DNA from 2 places in the Pradoshia sp. D12 genome. Region 1 is predicted to be linked to the other one. Evidence: a T-box and tRNA genes for the amino acid it is inferred to sense, from the RefSeq annotation. Region 1 holds a T-box; the other holds one or more tRNA genes.
What was found. The T-box of region 1 lies ahead of ileS (isoleucine--tRNA ligase). A T-box ahead of a tRNA ligase gene usually reads a tRNA of that ligase, here a tRNA-Ile.
Positions count from the first base shown of each region.

Region 2: it has a tRNA-Ile gene. The T-box ahead of ileS (isoleucine--tRNA ligase) is inferred to sense a tRNA for this amino acid. The anticodon was not compared.

Region 1 is NZ_CP044545.1:1,295,529-1,306,859, forward strand. It holds gene spoIIGA (sigma-E processing peptidase SpoIIGA) at 1-307, shown strand, start outside; gene sigE (RNA polymerase sporulation sigma factor SigE) at 375-1,094, shown strand; gene sigG (RNA polymerase sporulation sigma factor SigG) at 1,248-2,024, shown strand; gene F7984_RS06405 (YlmC/YmxH family sporulation protein) at 2,345-2,596, shown strand; gene pgeF (peptidoglycan editing factor PgeF) at 2,627-3,475, shown strand; gene F7984_RS06415 (YggS family pyridoxal phosphate-dependent enzyme) at 3,480-4,154, shown strand; gene F7984_RS06420 (cell division protein SepF) at 4,171-4,614, shown strand; gene F7984_RS06425 (YggT family protein) at 4,622-4,882, shown strand; gene F7984_RS06430 (YlmH family RNA-binding protein) at 4,942-5,715, shown strand; gene F7984_RS06435 (DivIVA domain-containing protein) at 5,802-6,314, shown strand; T-box leader at 6,374-6,608, shown strand; gene ileS (isoleucine--tRNA ligase) at 6,678-9,452, shown strand; gene lspA (signal peptidase II) at 9,727-10,200, shown strand; gene F7984_RS06450 (RluA family pseudouridine synthase) at 10,193-11,107, shown strand; gene pyrR (bifunctional pyr operon transcriptional regulator/uracil phosphoribosyltransferase PyrR) at 11,290-11,331, shown strand, end outside.
Region 2 is NZ_CP044545.1:3,295,302-3,306,632, forward strand. It holds tRNA gene F7984_RS15790 (tRNA-Glu) at 598-669, opposite strand; tRNA gene F7984_RS15795 (tRNA-Ser) at 673-763, opposite strand; tRNA gene F7984_RS15800 (tRNA-Asn) at 769-843, opposite strand; tRNA gene F7984_RS15805 (tRNA-Ile) at 855-928, opposite strand; tRNA gene F7984_RS15810 (tRNA-Gly) at 940-1,013, opposite strand; tRNA gene F7984_RS15815 (tRNA-His) at 1,020-1,095, opposite strand; tRNA gene F7984_RS15820 (tRNA-Phe) at 1,119-1,194, opposite strand; tRNA gene F7984_RS15825 (tRNA-Asp) at 1,260-1,336, opposite strand; tRNA gene F7984_RS15830 (tRNA-Met) at 1,342-1,415, opposite strand; tRNA gene F7984_RS15835 (tRNA-Ser) at 1,463-1,555, opposite strand; tRNA gene F7984_RS15840 (tRNA-Ile) at 1,564-1,640, opposite strand; tRNA gene F7984_RS15845 (tRNA-Met) at 1,645-1,721, opposite strand; tRNA gene F7984_RS15850 (tRNA-Ala) at 1,750-1,825, opposite strand; tRNA gene F7984_RS15855 (tRNA-Pro) at 1,838-1,914, opposite strand; tRNA gene F7984_RS15860 (tRNA-Arg) at 1,923-1,999, opposite strand; tRNA gene F7984_RS15865 (tRNA-Leu) at 2,019-2,104, opposite strand; tRNA gene F7984_RS15870 (tRNA-Gly) at 2,119-2,193, opposite strand; tRNA gene F7984_RS15875 (tRNA-Leu) at 2,201-2,282, opposite strand; tRNA gene F7984_RS15880 (tRNA-Lys) at 2,293-2,368, opposite strand; tRNA gene F7984_RS15885 (tRNA-Thr) at 2,376-2,451, opposite strand; tRNA gene F7984_RS15890 (tRNA-Val) at 2,549-2,624, opposite strand; rRNA gene rrf (5S ribosomal RNA) at 2,633-2,749, opposite strand; rRNA gene F7984_RS15900 (23S ribosomal RNA) at 2,882-5,816, opposite strand; rRNA gene F7984_RS15905 (16S ribosomal RNA) at 5,962-7,514, opposite strand; gene F7984_RS15910 (DMT family transporter) at 8,109-9,014, opposite strand; gene F7984_RS15915 (MgtC/SapB family protein) at 9,135-9,830, shown strand; tRNA gene F7984_RS15920 (tRNA-Ala) at 9,996-10,067, shown strand; gene F7984_RS15925 (helix-turn-helix transcriptional regulator) at 10,476-10,691, opposite strand; gene F7984_RS15930 (hypothetical protein) at 10,681-10,986, opposite strand; gene F7984_RS15935 (kinase) at 11,157-11,331, opposite strand, start outside.

The DNA.
Region 1 (11,331 bases):
GATACCTGCGTCTGTATCCAAGTTAATTGACAAAGGGATCCAGAATTTGCATGGCGATTTTGCTGATTTCCCTGATGAGTGGCAAGAAAAAATGAGAATTATTCCGTGTAAGGTTGTTGGGAATGACAGTCAATTGTTAATTGCATTTAAACCAGATGTCCTATCCATTAAAGTAGCCAATGAATGTCGTGAGGTTCAAAAATGTTTAATTTCTTTTACCATGCAGCAATTATCAGGAGAAGGGCTTTTCGATTCCATTGTTCATCCAAAAATGGTACCGGCCGGTGATTCAGCATCTGCCTCTTAATGTAATAATCACTATACTCATTTCAGGAAGAAAATAGACGTTGAGGATTAGGAAAGGGGTTAAACAATTGAGAAATTTCCGCTTTAGACTATCCTATTATTGGACAAAAGTTTTAGTTAAATTAAAGCTTAAGTCAGATGAAGTGTATTATATTGGCGGCAGTGAGGCTCTTCCACCGCCACTCAGTAAGGAAGAGGAAGAAATATTAATTCATAAACTGCCTGCTGGAGATGAAACAGCAAGATCTATGCTAATTGAACGAAATCTTCGTTTAGTTGTATACATAGCACGTAAATTTGAGAATACAGGTATTAACATTGAAGATTTAATCAGTATTGGCACAATCGGCCTTATTAAAGCAGTAAATACCTTTAATCCTGAAAAGAAAATAAAGCTGGCAACATATGCATCAAGATGTATAGAAAACGAAATTTTAATGTATTTACGACGGAATAGTAAAACACGTTCCGAAGTCTCATTCGATGAACCGCTGAATATTGATTGGGATGGGAATGAATTGCTTTTATCAGATGTATTGGGCACAGATGATGATATCATCACAAAAAACTTAGAGACAAGTATTGATAAAAAACTTTTGGCTAAAGCACTGGAACAATTGAATGATCGGGAAAAGCAGATTATGGAACTAAGATTTGGCTTGGTTGGAGGGGAGGAAAAAACACAAAAGGATGTTGCTGATTTACTGGGGATATCGCAATCCTATATCTCCCGTCTTGAGAAGCGAATTATAAAAAGGCTTAGAAAAGAATTTAATAAAATGGTTTAAGGAAGGTGTAAAAAATATTTAGTCGTATAAAAGCTTTATGAAATCAGGGATTTTTCATTTAGTCACTATACGGAAATAATTTTCATATGCATATAATTCCCTCCCGCGGAGATACTTTACTTTGTACAGCAGCTCCTGCTAGGAGGGAATGGATTGACACGAAACAAAGTAGAAATATGTGGTGTGGATACATCAAAATTACCTGTTTTAAAAAATGATGAAATGCGAGAGTTGTTTAAACAGATGCAATCTGGAGAATCATCATCAGCACGGGAGAAGTTGGTTAACGGTAATCTTAGACTTGTCCTAAGTGTCATTCAGCGCTTTAATAACAGAGGTGAGTATGTTGATGACCTCTTCCAGGTTGGATGCATTGGTTTAATGAAATCGATTGACAACTTTGACTTAAGTCAGAATGTAAAATTTTCTACGTATGCTGTTCCAATGATTATTGGGGAAATTCGCCGTTATTTACGGGATAATAACCCGATTAGGGTTTCCAGATCGTTGAGAGATATTGCATACAAGGCTTTACAGGTCAGAGAGAGACTGATGAGTGAAACATCGAGAGAACCGACATCTGAAGAAATTGCAAAAGCTCTTGATGTTACGTATGAAGAGGTAGTATTCGCACTAGATGCAATCCAGGACCCAGTGTCATTATTTGAACCTATCTACAATGATGGAGGCGATCCAATTTTTGTAATGGATCAGCTCAGTGATGAGAAGAGTAAAGATAGCACATGGATTAATGAGATTGCATTAAAAGATGGCATGCGCAGGTTAAATGAGCGTGAGAAAATGATCCTTAAGAAACGTTTCTTCCAAGGGAAAACGCAAATGGAAGTTGCTGAGGAAATCGGAATTTCACAGGCACAGGTATCCCGCTTGGAAAAAGCGGCTATTCGCCAAATGAATAAAAATATCTAGCTGCTGATTAATGAACTTATAATTAAATATGTATTGCCTTTAAGCTATCCTCATTTGCAGGATAGTTTTTATTTATATTAGGCCAATTTATTATAGCAGAGTCTTCATTCCTATTTAAAAGAGGGGAACTCAAAATTCTTGCATCACCAGCATCTGTTTTTTATGGTTTTGTAGATAGCCAGATATGAAAGAAACTAAATCCTTTTCTTATAACGTTCAAGATTTGATGGATAGGAGGGCGTTCCAGAGAGAAGTTCTTTATTGTTCTTTCCATTCATATAATGCCTGTAACTACAGATCCCGAGTGGAGGAGATAGAGTATGATTAAAATTTCTGAGTTACAAGTCAAAGATATCGTAAATACATTCGACGGAAAACGATTGGGAAATGTTGAAGATATTGAAATTAATCTAAGTACTGGGAAAATAGAAAGTATAACGGTAGCAAACAGTAAAATGCTTTCGTTTTTAAATAAAGAGGAAGACACTGTCATTCCGTGGTATAAAATTAAAATGATTGGAGAAGATGTGATTCTTGTGGAATACAAGGGATACGGAAGTTTTAATGATTAGAAGAAGAAAATTATGCGGGATTGTGATAAAATGAAAGAAAAATCGAGGGGTATTAGCTTGGAACCATTTGTTCAGTTTTCCGAATCATTTATGTCGATAAAAGGTTGGAAGGATTGGCATCCGAATTTATTGGCGGGATTTACTACGAAGAACGGAGGCATCAGCGATTTTCCGTTTCAGTCGATGAATACAGCTTTTCACGTCTTTGATTTAGATGGAAAAGTAATAGAAAACAGGCGTATTCTAGCTGACCAGCTCCATTTTCCTGTTGAAAGATGGGTTGGAGCTGAGCAGACGCATGAAGCGTCTATTTTGAAAATTGACAAAAGTCATGCCGGGCTTGGTGCTATAGATTATAAAACAGCATTAAAAGCAACGGATGGTTTATATACAAAAGAAAGCGGAATATTATTGACGCTTTGTTTTGCAGATTGTGTACCCGTATATTTTATGGCGCCTAACCATCATTTGATTGGGATTGTACATGCAGGCTGGAAGGGGACGGTTGCTGGCATAGGTTCATCTATGATTGATATCTGGAGACAGGATGAAGGTGTTCAGCCTGAAGAGATATATGCTGCAATAGGGCCATCTATTTGCCAAAACTGTTATACGGTCGACAAAAAAGTAATTAACTATTTAGAGGTTATACTAGAAGAACAGACAAAAACCGCTTATAATCAAATTACGGAGAATCAATATCAGCTTGATTTAAAGCTGGCGAATGCTTTAATTCTTCAGAAAGCCGGTATTTTACCAGAGAATATTATGACAACTGGTTTTTGTACAAGTTGTGATGATTCTTACTTTTTTTCTCACCGACGTGATGAGGGGAAAACTGGTCGAATGTTGGGGTTAATCGGCTGGAAGGAGGAGTAGGATATTGGAAGTGACGGAAAACCTGCAAATCATTCATGAAAAAATCGAGAGTGCTGCAAAACGTGCAGGTCGTAATCCACAAGATATACAAATAATTGCTGTTACAAAATATGTTTCAACAAAACGTGCTCTAGAAGCCTATAAAGCCGGAATTAAAAACTTTGGTGAAAACCGCTCGGAAGGATTAATAGCCAAGCAAGAGGGTATAAAAGAACGACCAGTTTGGCATTTTATCGGTTCGCTTCAAACGAGAAAGGTAAAAACGATCATAAATCGTGTGGACGTTCTACATTCTCTTGATCGCTTATCATTGGCTGAAGAAATAGAAAAGAGAGCCACGCGCCCGATTGACTGTTTTGTTCAGATAAATGTAAGCGGAGAAGATACTAAACATGGAATACAGCCTCAGGTTGCAATTGAGTTTGTACAACAGCTTGCTGAATTTGAAAAAATTAGGGTAATGGGACTTATGACGATGGCTCCTTTCACAGATGATGAAGAAGAAATACGTACTTGTTTCCGTAAACTCAAAGAATTGCAAGTAGTGATACAAAATATGAAGTTGCCCAATGCCCCATGCACAGAACTCTCAATGGGCATGTCTAATGACTATGAAATCGCCATTGAAGAGGGTGCAACCATGGTTAGAATCGGAACTGCCTTGGTAGGGAATGAATAAAAGAGAGGTGTAAATGATGTCAATCGTATCAAAAATGAAAACGTTCTTTGCACTCGAGGATGAAGAATATGAGTATGAGGAACAATATGTTGAAGAAGAAAAAGTTCCGGCAAAAGTGAATAAACATGATCAGCAGCAAAAACAACAAAATATAGTGAGTCTTCAAAGCATACAGAAATCTTCTAAGTTAGTATTGCTGGAACCAAGAGCGTATGCAGATGCTCAGGAGATTGCCGACCATTTAAAAAATCGCCGTGGGGTTGTTGTGAATTTACAAAGGATTTCACCAGACCAGGCTAGAAGAATTGTTGACTTTTTAAGTGGGACAGTCTATGCAATCGGTGGGGATATTCAGCGTATCGGGTCAAATATATTCTTATGTACCCCTGATAATGTTGATGTTTCAGGTTCCATCTCTGGATATGCTCAAGAAGATGAACTGGAGGATATAAGGTGGTAAGTAAATAATGGATATATTTTTTTATATACTTTATAAAGCAGTAGATATATATTCCTGGGCCTTAATTATTTACATATTAATGTCGTGGTTTCCAAATGCAAGGGATACAGGAATTGGAATGTTTTTAGCACGCATATGTGAGCCGTTTTTGGAACCATTCAGGAGAATTGTACCTTCGCTCGGCATGATTGATATTTCTCCAATTATAGCGATTCTTGTGTTAAATATGGCACGAGTAGGAATCTCCGCGTTGGCAGGCATTTTTTAAGAAGAATGTTAGCTCCCTTTCAAAACAGGGAGCTTTTATATTTTAGCTGGAGGATGTAAATGGATATTTATCAGCATTTTCGTCAGGAAGAAAGAGAATTTATCGATCAGGTGCTTGGATGGATTGATCAAGTGCAGGAGCAATATGCCCCTAAACTGACAGATTTTCTTGACCCCAGAGAATCAGAGATTGTAAGGATGCTAATTGGTACAAATGGAGATGTACATGTTTCCTTTTTTGGAGGAAGCGAAGCGGCCGAGCGGCAAAGAGCGCTCCTCTATCCGGACTATTATGAACCGCAAATCGAGGATTACGAACTGACCATTTATGAATTATTTTATTCTGCAAAATTTACGACACTGAAACATAGGCAGATTCTTGGCACGTTAATGTCTGTTGGCTTAAAGAGAGAAAAATTTGGTGATATATGGATTGAAGGCGAGCGAGTACAATTCGTTGTTGCAAAAGATGTAGCATCCTATCTGGAGATGAATATATCTAAAATGGGCAATGCGGGTGTAAAGTTTCAGGAAATACCTGCTGATCAGGCTATGACTGTTACGGAACAATGGAAGGAATGCCAAGTGACAGTTTCCTCCATGAGAATTGATACGATATTGTCGGCTATCGCCAATATTTCGAGGCAAAAGAGCCAAACACTCGTACAGCAGGGGCGTGTTAAGGTAAACTGGAAACAAGTCGATAATCCATCATATGAAATCAGAGAAAGTGATGTGTTATCCACTCGTGGGATAGGAAGAATGAAGATATTTTCCATTGAAGGAAAAACAAAGAAAGATAAATGGAAAATAAAGTGTGGTATACAAAAATAATCAGGAATTTAGAAGGAATATCACCATTACTGTCGAAAGCATAGTATAATAATTAAGAGAAGAATCAGTATTCGGAGGTGCAGTCTATGCCATTATCACCGCTAGACATACATAACAAGGAATTCGGCAGAGGATTCCGCGGTTACGATGAAGATGAAGTAAATGAGTTTCTTGACCAAATAATTAAAGATTACGAGTTGGTCCTTCGAGATAAGAAAGATCTTGAAGCTAAAGTGGAAGAGTTGGAACAACGCCTTGAGCATTTCTCCAGCATTGAGGAAACGTTGAATAAATCAATCGTCATTGCTCAGGAAGCCGGAGAAGATGTCAAACGAAATTCTCAAAAAGAGGCTAAATTGATTATGAAGGAAGCAGAAAAAAATGCTGACCGAATTGTCAATGAGGCATTATCTAAAGCAAGAAAAATTGCTATTGAAATTGAAGACCTTAAAAAGCAATCTAAAGTATTCAGAATGCGTTTTAAAATGCTTGTTGAAGCCCAGCTTGATTTATTAAACAGTGAAGATTGGGATAAACTTCTTAAATATGACGTGGATGCCACTGAATTTGATATCGACCTGAATGAAGAAGAAATGTAAGGTCTTGACTTTATCGTAAGTTATTGAATATAATATTTTAACAAATCTATTCAAAAAATGTTAAAACGAAGACGGGAACAGTACATCAGATCATACTTTTTGTAGCGAGCCGGGGAAGGTGGGAGTCCGGTAAAAGAATCTGGATGGAAGATCATCCCTGAGTCTGCTTTTGAACCCAGCTTGGCTGGCAGTAAATAGCGGCGAGTCATTCACGTTACGAATACCAAGAGGAATATTGTCAGGCAATATTCTAAAAGGGTGGTACCGCGGAAATATAGCCTTTTCGTCCCTTTACCGGGATGAAAAGGCTTTTTTGTATTTATTTATGAAAATAGTTTAACCGAAGTTTAAGGAGTGAATGGAATGGAATTTAAAGACACATTATTGATGCCTAAAACAGAATTTCCAATGCGTGGGAATTTACCAAAAAGAGAACCGGAAGTTCAAGCAGGTTGGGAAGAAAAAAATATTTACAAATTAGTACAGGAGCGCACGAAGGACCTTCCTAAATTTGTGCTGCATGACGGACCTCCTTATGCGAATGGAAACATTCATATCGGGCATGCAATGAATAAAATCTTAAAGGATTTTATTGTTCGCTTTAAATCAATGAATGGTTATAATGCGCCATATGTACCAGGTTGGGATACTCATGGTTTACCAATTGAAACAGCTCTAACTAAAAACAAAAAAGTAAATCGTAAGGAAATGACAATCGCTGAATTCCGTAAACTTTGTGAGGAATATGCTTATACACAAATTGATCAGCAGCGCACTCAATTTAAACGTTTAGGTGTAAGAGGAGACTGGGAAAATCCATACATCACACTGAAACCTGAATATGAAGCTGAGCAAATCAAAGTTTTCGGTGATATGGCGAAAAAAGGCTATATCTATAAAGGATTAAAACCGGTTTATTGGTCTCCTTCCAGTGAATCTGCACTAGCTGAAGCGGAAATCGAATACCACGACAAGAAATCAGCATCTATCTTTGTTGCATTTGATGTGAAGGACGGCAAAGGAGTAGTGGAAGAGGGAGCGAAGTTCATTATTTGGACAACGACACCTTGGACCATTCCAGCTAACCTTGGAATTGCTGTTCACCCACGCCTTGATTATGTACTTGTGAATGTGGATGGTACAAAATATATTGTGGCTGAAACATTATTGCCTTCCGTTAAAGAAACACTTGGATGGGAGAATGCTGAAGTTGAGAAGACTGTTAAAGGTGCTGAACTGGAATATGTAGTCACTAAACATCCATTGTATGACCGTGACTCACTTGTTATTTTAGGAGAGCATGTAACCACTGATGCAGGTACAGGTTGTGTTCATACTGCGCCAGGACATGGTGAAGATGACTTTATCGTAGGTCAGAAATATAATCTTGGAGTACTCTGCCCAGTGGATGGAAAAGGCCATATGACTTCTGATGCTCCTGGATTTGAAGGATTATTCTATGATAAAGCAAACAAAGAAATCACGGATAAACTCGAGGAAGTCGGTGCTCTGTTAAAACTTGATTTCATTACACACTCTTATCCGCATGATTGGAGAACGAAAAAGCCAACAATTTTCCGTGCAACTGACCAATGGTTTGCTTCAGTTGATGATATCCGTGAAGACCTATTGCAGCAGATCAAAGAAACTAAATGGGTACCTGCATGGGGTGAAACGAGATTATTTAACATGATTCGTGATCGTGGAGACTGGTGTATTTCCCGTCAGCGTGCATGGGGCGTACCGATTCCGGTGTTTTATGCAGAAAATGGTGAAGCAATCATTACGGATGAAACGATTAAGCATGTATCCGATTTATTCCGACAATACGGTTCCACTGTTTGGTTTGAGAAAGACGCAAAAGATCTTCTCCCAGAAGGCTTTACACATGAAGGCAGCCCTAATGGCTTATTTACGAAAGAAACAGATATTATGGACGTATGGTTTGACTCTGGCTCCTCCCATCAATCAGTTCTTGAAGCAAGAGAAGATTTGAGAAGACCAGCTGACCTTTACCTTGAGGGTTCAGACCAATATCGTGGATGGTTTAACTCCTCTTTGATCACGTCAGTTGCTGTTACTGGTAAAGCTCCTTACAAGGAAGTATTAAGCCACGGATTTACACTTGATGGAGAAGGCCGTAAAATGAGTAAATCCCTAGGAAACACAATTGACCCATTAAAAGTTATTAATCAAATGGGTGCAGATATTCTGCGTCTTTGGGTTGCGAGTGTCGATTACCAGGCTGATGTACGTGTTTCTGATAATATTCTGAAACAAGTATCCGAAGTATATCGTAAAATTCGTAACACATTCAGATTCCTGCTTGGAAACCTGAGCGGATTTAACGCAGAGCATGATGCTGTTTCTTACGAAAATCTTCGTGAAGTGGACCAATATATGCTCATTAAGTTAAATGATTTGGTTGATCAGGTAAAACAATCCTATGACAATTATGAATTTGCTGATATCTATAATGGTATCAATAATTTCTGTACACAGGATTTAAGTTCCTTCTATCTGGATTATGCAAAGGATATTCTATACTGCGATGCGGAAAACAGTGATGGCCGCCGTGCAATTCAAACTGTACTGCATGAATGCGTTATGAAGCTAGTTAAATTGATTGCTCCTATTCTGCCGCATACAGCTGATGAAGTTTGGACTTTTATCGATGATGCTGATGCAGAGAGCGTACAATTAACAGATATGCCGTCGGTTGAAAATTATCCAAATAGTACAGCTGTTAAAGCGAAATGGGATTTGTTCATGAATTTACGTGATGATGTCCTTAAAGCGCTTGAAGAAGCAAGAAATTCAAAAGTAATTGGTAAATCATTAAATGCGAAAGTAGCATTGTATGTAAGTGAAGAAACAAAAGATTTGCTTGAAAGCATTGAAGAAAGCCTTGAACAATTATTTATCGTTTCTTCAGTGGAAGTTGCCGGATACATTTACGATGCACCGGAAGAAGCTATTAAGTTAGAGCATGCGGCAATTTTAGTCACAAAAGCAGATGGAGAAACTTGTGAACGTTGCTGGAATATCAGTGAAGAGGTTGGTACAATTGAAAAACACCCAACTTTATGTGAACGCTGCTCCACAGTGGTAGTTAACGAATATCCAGAACTCGGATAATCGAGTATTTTAAAATGATAGAGAGCCGATTTCCTGAGTGCTTATGCAATCAGTGAAAAGTGAGGTACACTCTCATTTGAAGAGCTTTTATGTGTGGGCAGTAGAGGTGATAGACCGACCTGCTCCAAAATACTGGGATGCTATTCCTTCTATAGGCCCTTTCATCTATTCGAAAGGGCCTGTATTTTTGTTAAAGTTTTAAAACATTTGTTAGATAGATATGCTACAATTTGTTAGGCAGTATGTACATTTTAAGCAGGCAGGGGGCAAGCTTATGTTATATATGTATTATTTGATTGCGTTGCTCATTATCATGATTGACCAATTTACGAAATGGTTGGTCGTTAAGTATATGACCTTAGGGGAAAGTATACCAATCATTGATAACTTTCTATACATTACCTCTCACAGAAACCGAGGGGCAGCCTGGGGAATTCTTCAGGGACAAATGTGGTTTTTTTATATCGTAACAACCGTGGTTATTATTGGAATTGTCTTTTACATAAGAAAATTCAGTACCGATAAGTTGACGGGGATATCCCTTGGACTTATTCTTGGAGGAGCGATTGGTAATTTTATTGATCGGATTTTCCGCAATGAAGTGGTTGATTTTGTGCATACGTATATATTCTCATACAGTTTTCCTGTCTTTAATGTGGCAGATTCTGCTCTTTGTATAGGAGTTGGATTATTGGTGATTGCTATGTTTATGGAGGAAAAAAGAGCTAAGGAGCTAAAGAATGGATAGTCAAAGACTGATAGTAACAGAAGAACAAAAAGGTGAAAGGCTTGATAAAGTCCTTTCCGTTTTAAATGAAGAATGGTCACGTTCTCAAGTCCAGCAGTGGATAAAAGAAGGGAATATTCTGGTGAATGACAAACAGATAAAGGCAAATTATAAATGTCAGCCTGGTGACTCTATTGAAATCACACCATCAGAGCCAGAGGAACTTGATGTTGTAGCTGAGAACATTCCTCTTGATATTTATTATGAGGATGCGGATGTCATTGTTGTCAATAAACCAAAAGGCATGGTTGTACATCCGGCAGCAGGACATGGATCAGGTACACTTGTAAATGCTTTAATGTACCATTGCAAGGATTTATCAGGAATCAATGGTGTGATGCGTCCAGGTATCGTCCATCGTATCGATAAGGATACTTCAGGATTGCTCATGGTCGCTAAAAATGATTATGCGCATGAGAGACTTGTAAAGCAATTAACTGAAAAAACAGTTACCCGGAAGTATAAGGCACTTGTCCACGGTATCATTCCACATGATGCAGGAACGGTAGATGCGCCGATAGGCCGTGATAAACGAGATCGTCAAAGCATGACAGTAACAGACGATAATTCTAGGCATGCAGTTACACATTTTCATGTACTGGAAAGATTTAAAGACTTTACTTTTATTGAATGTCAGCTTGAAACAGGACGCACTCATCAAATTCGTGTCCATATGAAATATATTGGTTATCCTCTTGCTGGTGACCCTAAGTATGGACCAAGAAAAACTCCTGATTTAAATGGACAGGCTTTACATGCAGCAGTTCTGGGATTTGTCCATCCTAGAACAGAGGAATATTTGGAATTTGAAGCTCCATTACCAGCATATTTTGTCGATTATTTGGAAACTTTAAGAATTGACTGTTGACAAGGATAACAATCCTAAAGTAATATAGATACAACTGAATAGGGTCCTTTAAATACAGTCCCGTGAGGCTGAAAAGGTACGTGAAAACTAATGGAAGAAGTATGTCTTTTTTCTATGGTTTATTATATCCTTTTGCCCACGCGGCAAAAGGATTTTTTCATTTTTAGGAAAGGGTCGATGATATGTTAGAGAAAGCAACATTGCTTGATGAAAAAGCAATCTCA
Region 2 (11,331 bases), 1.9 Mb from region 1:
TTTACAATTACTTTCCATTGTCTCACGGATCTACTGATTAAAGCAAGACTTAAATAAATGATACCCTCTCAGAAAACTATAAGAAGATGTCTATGCGAGCTTCAATTGCTTATTTATGTTGATATATGGATCATATGAAGGTTTATCGTGAGGCATATTTAATAGCAGAATTTAATACTTAATTTAGGTGGAGTGGAGGTTCGAACAGTAAAATTAGTATAGGACAAAATGAGAAGGGCTTATAGCAATATTTCCCCAATTCCCAAATGGGGAAAAAATTCAAGAATTGACTCACACATCTATTCAAATTACAGGTAAAAGTAGATTTTCAATTTGGTTGATATAATCCTTACTAAAGAAATCATAAAATTTTACTTGGTATTCCTCTTAAAAGTACTTGATGATCAGTTCGGCTTTATTCTCGTTCTATTTTAGACTTTAACCGTTATTAGAATTTTACCTTTGCTTCTTATAAGGCGTTTAGGAGACAATGTATTGACGGACTGAGCTCTTTTGGCAGTTATGTTTTAATAATTAAGATTTCATTTATTAAAATAATATATAAAAAAACCATGTACATCATGTACATGGTTTTTATGACCCCTACGGGATTCGAACCCGTGTTACCGCCGTGAAAGGGCGGTGTCTTAACCGCTTGACCAAGGGGCCAAATGGCGGAGAAGGAGGGATTTGAACCCTCGCGCCGGTTACCCGACCTACACCCTTAGCAGGGGCGCCTCTTCAGCCTCTTGAGTACTTCCCCAAATATGGCTCCGCAGGTAGGATTCGAACCTACGACCGCTCGGTTAACAGCCGAGTGCTCTACCACTGAGCTACTACGGAATAATGGTATATGGGCCTAAATGGACTCGAACCATCGACCTCACGCTTATCAGGCGTGCGCTCTAACCAGCTGAGCTATAGGCCCGAAGTAAAATTTGGAGCGGGTGAAGGGAATCGAACCCTCATCATCAGCTTGGAAGGCTGAGGTTTTACCACTAAACTACACCCGCACTCTATGGGGCGGCTGATGGGAATCGAACCCACGAATGTCGGAACCACAATCCGATGCGTTAACCACTTCGCCACAACCGCCGTGCATTGTCTTTTTAAAGTTATGGTGGCTCAGGACGGAATCGAACCGCCGACACAAGGATTTTCAGTCCTTTGCTCTACCGACTGAGCTACTGAGCCGTTTTGTATCTTTGTATTTCTCTGATGCTGCTCAATGTCTTACTGATGAGCTAACATTTTATAAATGGCGGTCCGGACGGGACTCGAACCCGCGACCTCCTGCGTGACAGGCAGGCATTCTAACCAACTGAACTACCGGACCATTTATTGCGGGGACAGGATTTGAACCTGCGACCTTCGGGTTATGAGCCCGACGAGCTACCAGACTGCTCCACCCCGCGACAATAATAATTTGTTTCCATATACTACAAGGTATTTAAGGTATATATGGCGGAGGAAGAGGGATTCGAACCCCCGCGCGGTTTAACCCGCCTCCCGGTTTTCAAGACCGGTCCCTTCAGCCAGACTTGGGTATTCCTCCATATATAGTGGTGGACCTTGTAGGACTCGAACCTACGACCGGACGGTTATGAGCCGTCTGCTCTAACCAGCTGAGCTAAAGGTCCTATTTGGTAGCGGCGGAGGGGATCGAACCCCCGACCTTACGGGTATGAACCGTACGCTCTAGCCAGCTGAGCTACACCGCCAAATATTGAATCCTATTAAAGTTTATAATGGTGGAGCCTAGCGGGATCGAACCGCTGACCTCCTGCGTGCAAAGCAGGCGCTCTCCCAGCTGAGCTAAGGCCCCATAAGTTTTAGATGGTCGGGAAGACAGGATTCGAACCTGCGACCCCTTGGTCCCAAACCAAGTGCTCTACCAAGCTGAGCTACTTCCCGCAAAAAGATGGCGCGCCCGAGAGGAGTCGAACCCCTAACCTTTTGATCCGTAGTCAAACGCTCTATCCAATTGAGCTACGGGCGCATTTTTTGCAAAAAACTAGTGCCGAGGGCCGGTCTCGAACCGGCACGGTAGTCACCTACCGCAGGATTTTAAGTCCTGTGCGTCTGCCAATTCCGCCACCCCGGCATATAACTTGGCATTGGAGCGGAAGACGGGATTCGAACCCGCGACCCCCACCTTGGCAAGGTGGTGTTCTACCACTGAACTACTTCCGCATATAAGTGCGGGTGAAGGGACTTGAACCCCCACGCCGTAAGGCGCCAGATCCTAAGTCTGGTGCGTCTGCCAATTCCGCCACACCCGCATTTTGTAAATGGTGAGCCATGAAGGACTCGAACCTTCGACCCTCTGATTAAAAGTCAGATGCTCTACCGACTGAGCTAATGGCTCGTACTGATGGTGCCGGCAAGAGGACTTGAACCCCCAACCTACTGATTACAAGTCAGTTGCTCTACCAATTGAGCTACACCGGCTTAATAGATTTAAATACTTTTCTAAGACACTTAATTATTATAACTTATGTTTTTTATAATTTCACCAAGTATTTTTTGGTAATTTTTAATTTTATAATGGTGGAGGATGACGGGATCGAACCGCCGACCCTCTGCTTGTAAGGCAGATGCTCTCCCAGCTGAGCTAATCCTCCATTTTATTGCCTGGCGACGTCCTACTCTCACAGGGACTCGCGTCCCAACTACCATCGGCGCTGAAGAGCTTAACTTCCGTGTTCGGAATGGGAACGGGTGTGGCCTCTTCGCCATCGTCACCAGACGATTTTGTCAGCGACATTTATTATTATATCGTATTTCTGACATTTTTCAAGAGAAATTTCAAAGAAATTTTATCTTTTTTTCGTTCTCTCAAAACTGGATAATGTAAGTTTGGCAAGTATGCTTGATTCATTTGGTTAAGTCCTCGAACGATTAGTATCCGTCAGCTCCATGTGTCACCACACTTCCACCTCGGACCTATCAACCTGATCATCTTTCAGGGTTCTTACTAGCTTGCGCTATGGGAAATCTCATCTCGAGGGGGGCTTCATGCTTAGATGCTTTCAGCACTTATCCCGTCCGCACGTAGCTACCCAGCTATGCTCTTGGCAGAACAACTGGTACACCAGCGGTGCGTCCATCCCGGTCCTCTCGTACTAAGGACAGCTCCTCTCAAATTTCCTGCGCCCACGACGGATAGGGACCGAACTGTCTCACGACGTTCTGAACCCAGCTCGCGTACCGCTTTAATGGGCGAACAGCCCAACCCTTGGGACCGACTACAGCCCCAGGATGCGATGAGCCGACATCGAGGTGCCAAACCTCCCCGTCGATGTGGACTCTTGGGGGAGATAAGCCTGTTATCCCCGGGGTAGCTTTTATCCGTTGAGCGATGGCCCTTCCATGCGGAACCACCGGATCACTAAGCCCGACTTTCGTCCCTGCTCGACTTGTAGGTCTCGCAGTCAAGCTCCCTTGTGCCTTTACACTCTGCGAATGATTTCCAACCATTCTGAGGGAACCTTTGGGCGCCTCCGTTACTCTTTAGGAGGCGACCGCCCCAGTCAAACTGCCCACCTGACACTGTCTCCCACCCCGATCAGGGGTGCGGGTTAGAATGTCAATACAGCCAGGGTAGTATCCCACCGATGCCTCCACCGAAGCTGGCGCTCCGGCTTCAAAGGCTCCTACCTATCCTGTACAAGCTGTACCAAAATTCAATATCAGGCTGCAGTAAAGCTCCACGGGGTCTTTCCGTCCTGTCGCGGGTAACCTGCATCTTCACAGGTACTATAATTTCACCGAGTCTCTCGTTGAGACAGTGCCCAGATCGTTACGCCTTTCGTGCGGGTCGGAACTTACCCGACAAGGAATTTCGCTACCTTAGGACCGTTATAGTTACGGCCGCCGTTTACTGGGGCTTCAATTCGCACCTTCGCTTGCGCTAAGCGCTCCTCTTAACCTTCCAGCACCGGCAGGCGTCAGCCCCTATACTTCGCCTTGCGGCTTCGCAGAGACCTGTGTTTTTGCTAAACAGTCGCCTGGGCCTTTTCACTGCGGCTCTTCGAGGCTATAAACCTCTAATGAGCACCCCTTCTCCCGAAGTTACGGGGTCATTTTGCCGAGTTCCTTAACGAGAGTTCTCTCGATCACCTTAGGATTCTCTCCTCGCCTACCTGTGTCGGTTTGCGGTACGGGCACCTTCTTCCTCGCTAGAGGCTTTTCTTGGCAGTGTGGAATCAGGAACTTCGGTACTATAGTTCCCTCGCCATCACAGCTCAGCCTTATGTGATGAGCGGATTTGCCTGCTCATCGGCCTAACTGCTTGGACGCGCATATCCAACAGCGCGCTTACCCTATCCTACTGCGTCCCCCCATCACTCAAATGGAAGAGAGGTGGTACAGGAATATCAACCTGTTGTCCATCGCCTACGCCTTTCGGCCTCGGCTTAGGTCCCGACTAACCCTGAGCGGACGAGCCTTCCTCAGGAAACCTTAGGCATTCGGTGGAAGGGATTCTCACCCTTCTTTCGCTACTCATACCGGCATTCTCACTTCTAAGCGCTCCACATGTCCTTCCGGTCATGCTTCACAGCCCTTAGAACGCTCTCCTACCACGCATACCATACGGTATGCATCCACAGCTTCGGTGATACGTTTAGCCCCGGTACATTTTCGGCGCAGAGTCACTCGACCAGTGAGCTATTACGCACTCTTTAAATGGTGGCTGCTTCTAAGCCAACATCCTGGTTGTCTGGGCAACTCCACATCCTTTTCCACTTAACGTATACTTTGGGACCTTAGCTGGTGGTCTGGGCTGTTTCCCTTTTGACTACGGATCTTATCACTCGCAGTCTGACTCCCGAGTATAAGTCTTTGGCATTCGGAGTTTGTCTGAATTCGGTAACCCGATGAGGGCCCCTAGTCCAAACAGTGCTCTACCTCCAAGACTCTAAACTCGAGGCTAGCCCTAAAGCTATTTCGGAGAGAACCAGCTATCTCCAGGTTCGATTGGAATTTCTCCGCTACCCACACCTCATCCCCGCACTTTTCAACGTGCGTGGGTTCGGACCTCCATCCAGTGTTACCTGGACTTCATCCTGGACATGGGTAGATCACCTGGTTTCGGGTCTACGACCACATACTGCAAACGCCCTATTCAGACTCGCTTTCGCTGCGGCTCCGTCTCATCAACTTAACCTTGCATGGGATCGTAACTCGCCGGTTCATTCTACAAAAGGCACGCCATCACCCATAAAAGGGCTCTGACTACTTGTAGGCACACGGTTTCAGGATCTCTTTCACTCCCCTTCCGGGGTGCTTTTCACCTTTCCCTCACGGTACTGGTTCACTATCGGTCACTAGGGAGTATTTAGCCTTGGGAGATGGTCCTCCCGGATTCCGACGGGATTCCTCGTGTCCCGCCGTACTCAGGATCCACTCGGGAGGGAACGAAGTTTCGACTACAGGGTTGTTACCTTCTCTGACGGACCTTTCCAGGTCGCTTCATCTACCCCGTTCCTTTGTAACTCCACAATGAGTGTCCTACAACCCCAGATGGCAAGCCATCTGGTTTGGGCTGATTCCGTTTCGCTCGCCGCTACTCAGGAAATCGCATTTGCTTTCTCTTCCTCCGGGTACTTAGATGTTTCAGTTCCCCGGGTGTGCCTTCATACACCTATGAATTCAGTGTAAGATACTGCCCCATTACGGGCAGTGGGTTTCCCCATTCGGAAATCTCCGGATCAAAGCTTACTTACAGCTCCCCGAAGCATATCGGTGTTAGTCCCGTCCTTCATCGGCTCCTAGTGCCAAGGCATCCACCGTGCGCCCTTATTAACTTAACCGTTAAAAAACTCTTACTCGGTTTTTATTAAAACGCATTTACTTTGCCTTACATTACATTATCCAGTTTTCAAAGAACGATTATTGCGAAGGATTGCTCCTTCAAAACTAAACAAAACTACTGGCCAATAAGTCTATTTTCCTTAGAAAGGAGGTGATCCAGCCGCACCTTCCGATACGGCTACCTTGTTACGACTTCACCCCAATCATCTGTCCCACCTTCGGCGGCTGGCTCCCGTAAGGGTTACCCCACCGACTTCGGGTGTTACAAACTCTCGTGGTGTGACGGGCGGTGTGTACAAGGCCCGGGAACGTATTCACCGCGGCATGCTGATCCGCGATTACTAGCGATTCCAGCTTCATGCAGGCGAGTTGCAGCCTGCAATCCGAACTGAGAGTGGTTTTATGGGATTTGCTCGACCTCGCGGTTTTGCAGCCCTTTGTACCACCCATTGTAGCACGTGTGTAGCCCAGGTCATAAGGGGCATGATGATTTGACGTCATCCCCACCTTCCTCCGGTTTGTCACCGGCAGTCACCTTAGAGTGCCCAACTGAATGCTGGCAACTAAGATCAAGGGTTGCGCTCGTTGCGGGACTTAACCCAACATCTCACGACACGAGCTGACGACAACCATGCACCACCTGTCACTCTGTCCCCCGAAGGGGAACGCTCTGTCTCCAGAGTTATCAGAGGATGTCAAGACCTGGTAAGGTTCTTCGCGTTGCTTCGAATTAAACCACATGCTCCACCGCTTGTGCGGGCCCCCGTCAATTCCTTTGAGTTTCAACCTTGCGGTCGTACTCCCCAGGCGGAGTGCTTAATGCGTTAGCTGCAGCACTAAGGGGCGGAAACCCCCTAACACTTAGCACTCATCGTTTACGGCGTGGACTACCAGGGTATCTAATCCTGTTTGCTCCCCACGCTTTCGCGCCTCAGCGTCAGTTACAGACCAAAGAGTCGCCTTCGCCACTGGTGTTCCTCCACATCTCTACGCATTTCACCGCTACACGTGGAATTCCACTCTTCTCTTCTGCACTCAAGTCCCCCAGTTTCCAATGACCCTCCACGGTTGAGCCGTGGGCTTTCACATCAGACTTAAAGGACCGCCTGCGCGCGCTTTACGCCCAATAATTCCGGACAACGCTTGCCACCTACGTATTACCGCGGCTGCTGGCACGTAGTTAGCCGTGGCTTTCTGGTCAGGTACCGTCAAGGTACCGCCCTATTCGAACGGTACTTGTTCTTCCCTGACAACAGAGCTTTACGACCCGAAGGCCTTCTTCGCTCACGCGGCGTTGCTCCGTCAGACTTTCGTCCATTGCGGAAGATTCCCTACTGCTGCCTCCCGTAGGAGTCTGGGCCGTGTCTCAGTCCCAGTGTGGCCGATCACCCTCTCAGGTCGGCTACGCATCGTTGCCTTGGTGAGCCGTTACCTCACCAACTAGCTAATGCGCCGCGGGCCCATCCCTAAGTGTTAGCCGAAGCCAACTTTCCTTCTAACACCATGAGGTGTTAGAAACTATTCGGTATTAGCACCGGTTTCCCGGAGTTATCCCAATCTTAGGGGCAGGTTGCCCACGTGTTACTCACCCGTCCGCCGCTAATCATTGAGAGCAAGCTCCCTCAGATTCGCTCGACTTGCATGTATTAGGCACGCCGCCAGCGTTCGTCCTGAGCCAGGATCAAACTCTCCGAAAGATGTTTGATCTAGCTAAATTTTAAAGCAAATTGACGAGATTTTAAAAATCTCTTTTTTTAGACTTGCTTGGCGTTTCGTTTTGTTTAGTTTTCAAAGAACAATCTGTATGTCGTGTTAGCGACTTTTATATTATATCAAGATAACTTTTCTTTGTCAACAACTTTTTTAAAAGTTTTTTTGACTTATTTTAACTTGTTATCTCGTTCGCGTTAGCGACTTTTATAATATATCAGAATAACTTATTTTCGTCAACAACTTTTTTTAAAGTTTTTTTAACGAATGTTCAACGAAGTGAACGATAGTTAATATATCATGGACAACTATTAGGATGCAAGTACTTTTTTACTTTTTTTCGCTTTTTTATATTATTTCTACATAACATCATAAAAATCACATATATCCAATACATTGACATACAACTCTTCATTAAGATTAGCAGTGTTCGTTTGCCTAACCATCCTGATCACTAAGCACGCCCTTTAATGTTCATAAGAATAAATTCCTTCAACAATACACTAAAAATCGGAAAAAGTTCAACACCAATTATATTTAAAAAAAACAGAGACATCCTTCTTGGATGCCCTACAATGCAATTAATAGTTAACTTCGCTATTCTCTATTGCGTCTCTTCTTCTATTCATTAATATAAATAAAGATAACCCCACCAATACTAATGATGCACCAAACAATTGTATAGCCGATAGGCTTTCATTAAATAAAAAGTACGCCAATACTGCCGCACCTATTGGTTCAAATAATATAGCCATCGATATTTTTGTTGCACTAACCCATTCAATTGCCCAATTAAAAAGTGAATGCCCCAACAATGTAGGAATGATTGCAAGCAAGATAAATAGGTACCACTCTTTTTTAGGATAATCGAATAACTCCTGGCCGCTCCCCAATACATAGATCAATAATATAATTGCGCTAATACCGTATACAATAAAAGTGTAAGCAGTTAACCCCATTCTTTTACGTACCATTTGTCCAATCAAGAAATAAGCTGTTGCAAGAGCACAAGCTACTAAGGCAAGTACATCTCCGAACAAAGCTCCCTTATTATGCGAAAAATCGCTGGCACTAATCAATATACTGCCTGAAATCGCCACAATAATACTTACGACTCCACCGATAGATACTCGTTCCTTAAATAAAAAATAGGTACCTAAAAAAGCAAATATAGGCTGCATTGTGACTAGGACAGTTGAATTAGCCACTGAAGTATACCGAAGAGACTCAAACCAAAAAATAAAATGAAAAGCAAGAAACGCTCCGGCCGCTGCACATAATACCCAATCTTTTTTATTAATCCTTCCTATCTCTTTAACAGCCTCCCTACAAAAGTACGGAATTAGAATTAAACAGGAAAATAACATGCGGTAAAAAGCAATGACACCAGACTCGGCTTCCGAATAGCGAACAAGTATCGCTGAGAAGGATACAGCAATCACTCCTACAACAATGGCAAGATAAGGTTTAAAAAGTGACTGAGTCATATATTATTCCACCCTTTAACTGTAATTTAAACAAATAAATATTCATAATTCATAATTCTGGAACAGATCCGTCTCATATTCTATTCTATATAGAAGAACTTATAAAGGCAGGTTAGCAATATGGATTTCTCAATTGATATACAGATGATTATTAAATTATGCATATCAGCAGTATTAGGGCTTATCATAGGACTGGAACGGGAAATCAAAAGAAAACCTGTTGGTCTGAAAACATCTCTAGTAATCTCAATCGTTAGTTGTTTATTAACTATTGTCTCTATTGAATCTGCATATAATGCAAAAGGATCAGCATATGGAGTCACAGTAACAATGGATCCGCTCCGTCTTGCAGCCCAGATAGTATCCGGAATTGGTTTTATTGGAGCTGGCGTTATATTAAGGAGAGGCAATGACAGTATATCTGGTTTAACTACTGCAGCATTAATTTGGGGAGCAGGCGGAATAGGGATTACAGTAGGTGCAGGTTTTTATATGGAAGCAATAGCAGGTGTAGTTTTGTTAATCATCAGCGTTGAATTGCTGCCCATGTTATTTAATTATATTGGGCCAAAAAAGTTTAGAGAAAAAGAGTTAAACCTCCATTTAATTATTGCAGAAAAAGACAGTATAGCGCCAATTATAAATTTAATTGAACAAAAAGAGATTTCAATTAAGTCTGTTCGCATAAAAGATCTGACTAACAGTCATCAAATTCGTTTAAGAACCACAATAGACAGCAAAAGGCTAATTACAGATGTTTATTATTCCGTTTCTTCTATCGATGGAGTCATGAGCATTGAAATTGAAAATGCATAATCAATAGGAGCAGGAAAGAAGCATAGGCAGTTTCTTTCCTACTCATTTTTACCCTGCATTATAGCTTGGTTAAGTTAGAAGATTCAGCAAAAATACTTCATACAAGATTGACATTCGTATTAAATTAGTTAAAATAAGGTTGTACATAATTTTATTACTTATTATGGGGCTATAGTTCAGCGGGAGAATGCTTCGCTGGCAGCGAAGAGGTCAGGGGTTCGAATCCCCTTAGCTCCATACCGGAAAACCCTTGTGTAGCAAGGGTTTTTTCTTTTTTTACAGGAGACATCTATGCAAAGAATCGGTTGAGTTGCACAACTAGTGCACAATTTGTTAACTAGGCGTTTGACCTTAGAACTTCAAAGATGACCTCCATAACAATTATGAGTGAAGATGTACTACTGTATAGTTAGAATTTATTAAGTTATTTTCTATTACAGCCATAATGATCAGCGAGTACATTTCCATTCCCCCCAAATAACATAAAAAACAATTAATAATGATTTGTTAAGGAGCTACAGTCGTTGCTCCTTTTTCTTCTGCTTGAAAGAAGGTTTCTGAGAGTCAAATTCAGAATACAGGTTTTAACTCCTAAGACTTTCTAAGCACTTAAAAAAAGACCTTAATTTAAGTTAAGGTCTAAAATTACATATCCATATCCTCATTTATAAATAATTCATCTACTGTTGTATCTAATACAGCAGCTATACTAAAAGCCAATTGTAATGTAGGGTCATATTTATCGTTTTCAATCGCATTTATCGTTTGTCGTGATACATTGCAAAGTTTAGCAAGTTCTTCTTGAGATAGCTTTGCTGATTTTCTTAATTCTCTAATATGATTTTTCAACTTAACCACCATATTTCTTTTTGCAAAATAGTAGTGAGATTAAATACACTAAAGAAATACCTATAAGAGCAGTAAATGGATTTATGCCTTCGTAAGTGTTGTCTGTCCAGAAAGTTACATAAATAGATTCAACAAGATTAATCAATAAATATCCAATAACACCTGCAAATGCAAACGACTGAGCTTTCATCTTAATAAAATCTTTTCTTTCATCACCCAGTTGAGGTAATGACACAAGAGTAACGATGATGAGTAAAACACAAATTGCTAAAATCACAAACAACAGCAAGATAGCTAACCAATCCATTAATGACAGCTCCTTTGAAAATGTAAAAACCTTTTGACATTTTCATTGTATCCATACTCATCATAAATGTCAAAAAGTTTTTACATATCGGACTTCTAAATAATATAGATTATTCAAAGGCAGTGATCTAATGTATCTCAATTCTATAGGTTAACTCCCTGCTATCATCATCACTCTTGCAGTTGTGTTAAAATCAAATCCACTATCTCGGTATGTGTTAAATGACCTGTTACTTTCACTTCATTTTCCACTTCCAAATAATCATTTGGGGTCCACCATTTTCGTAAAGCATCTACACCGAACTCTTCCTTTTTATCACGTGAGAGATGACGTTTTACCGTTTCT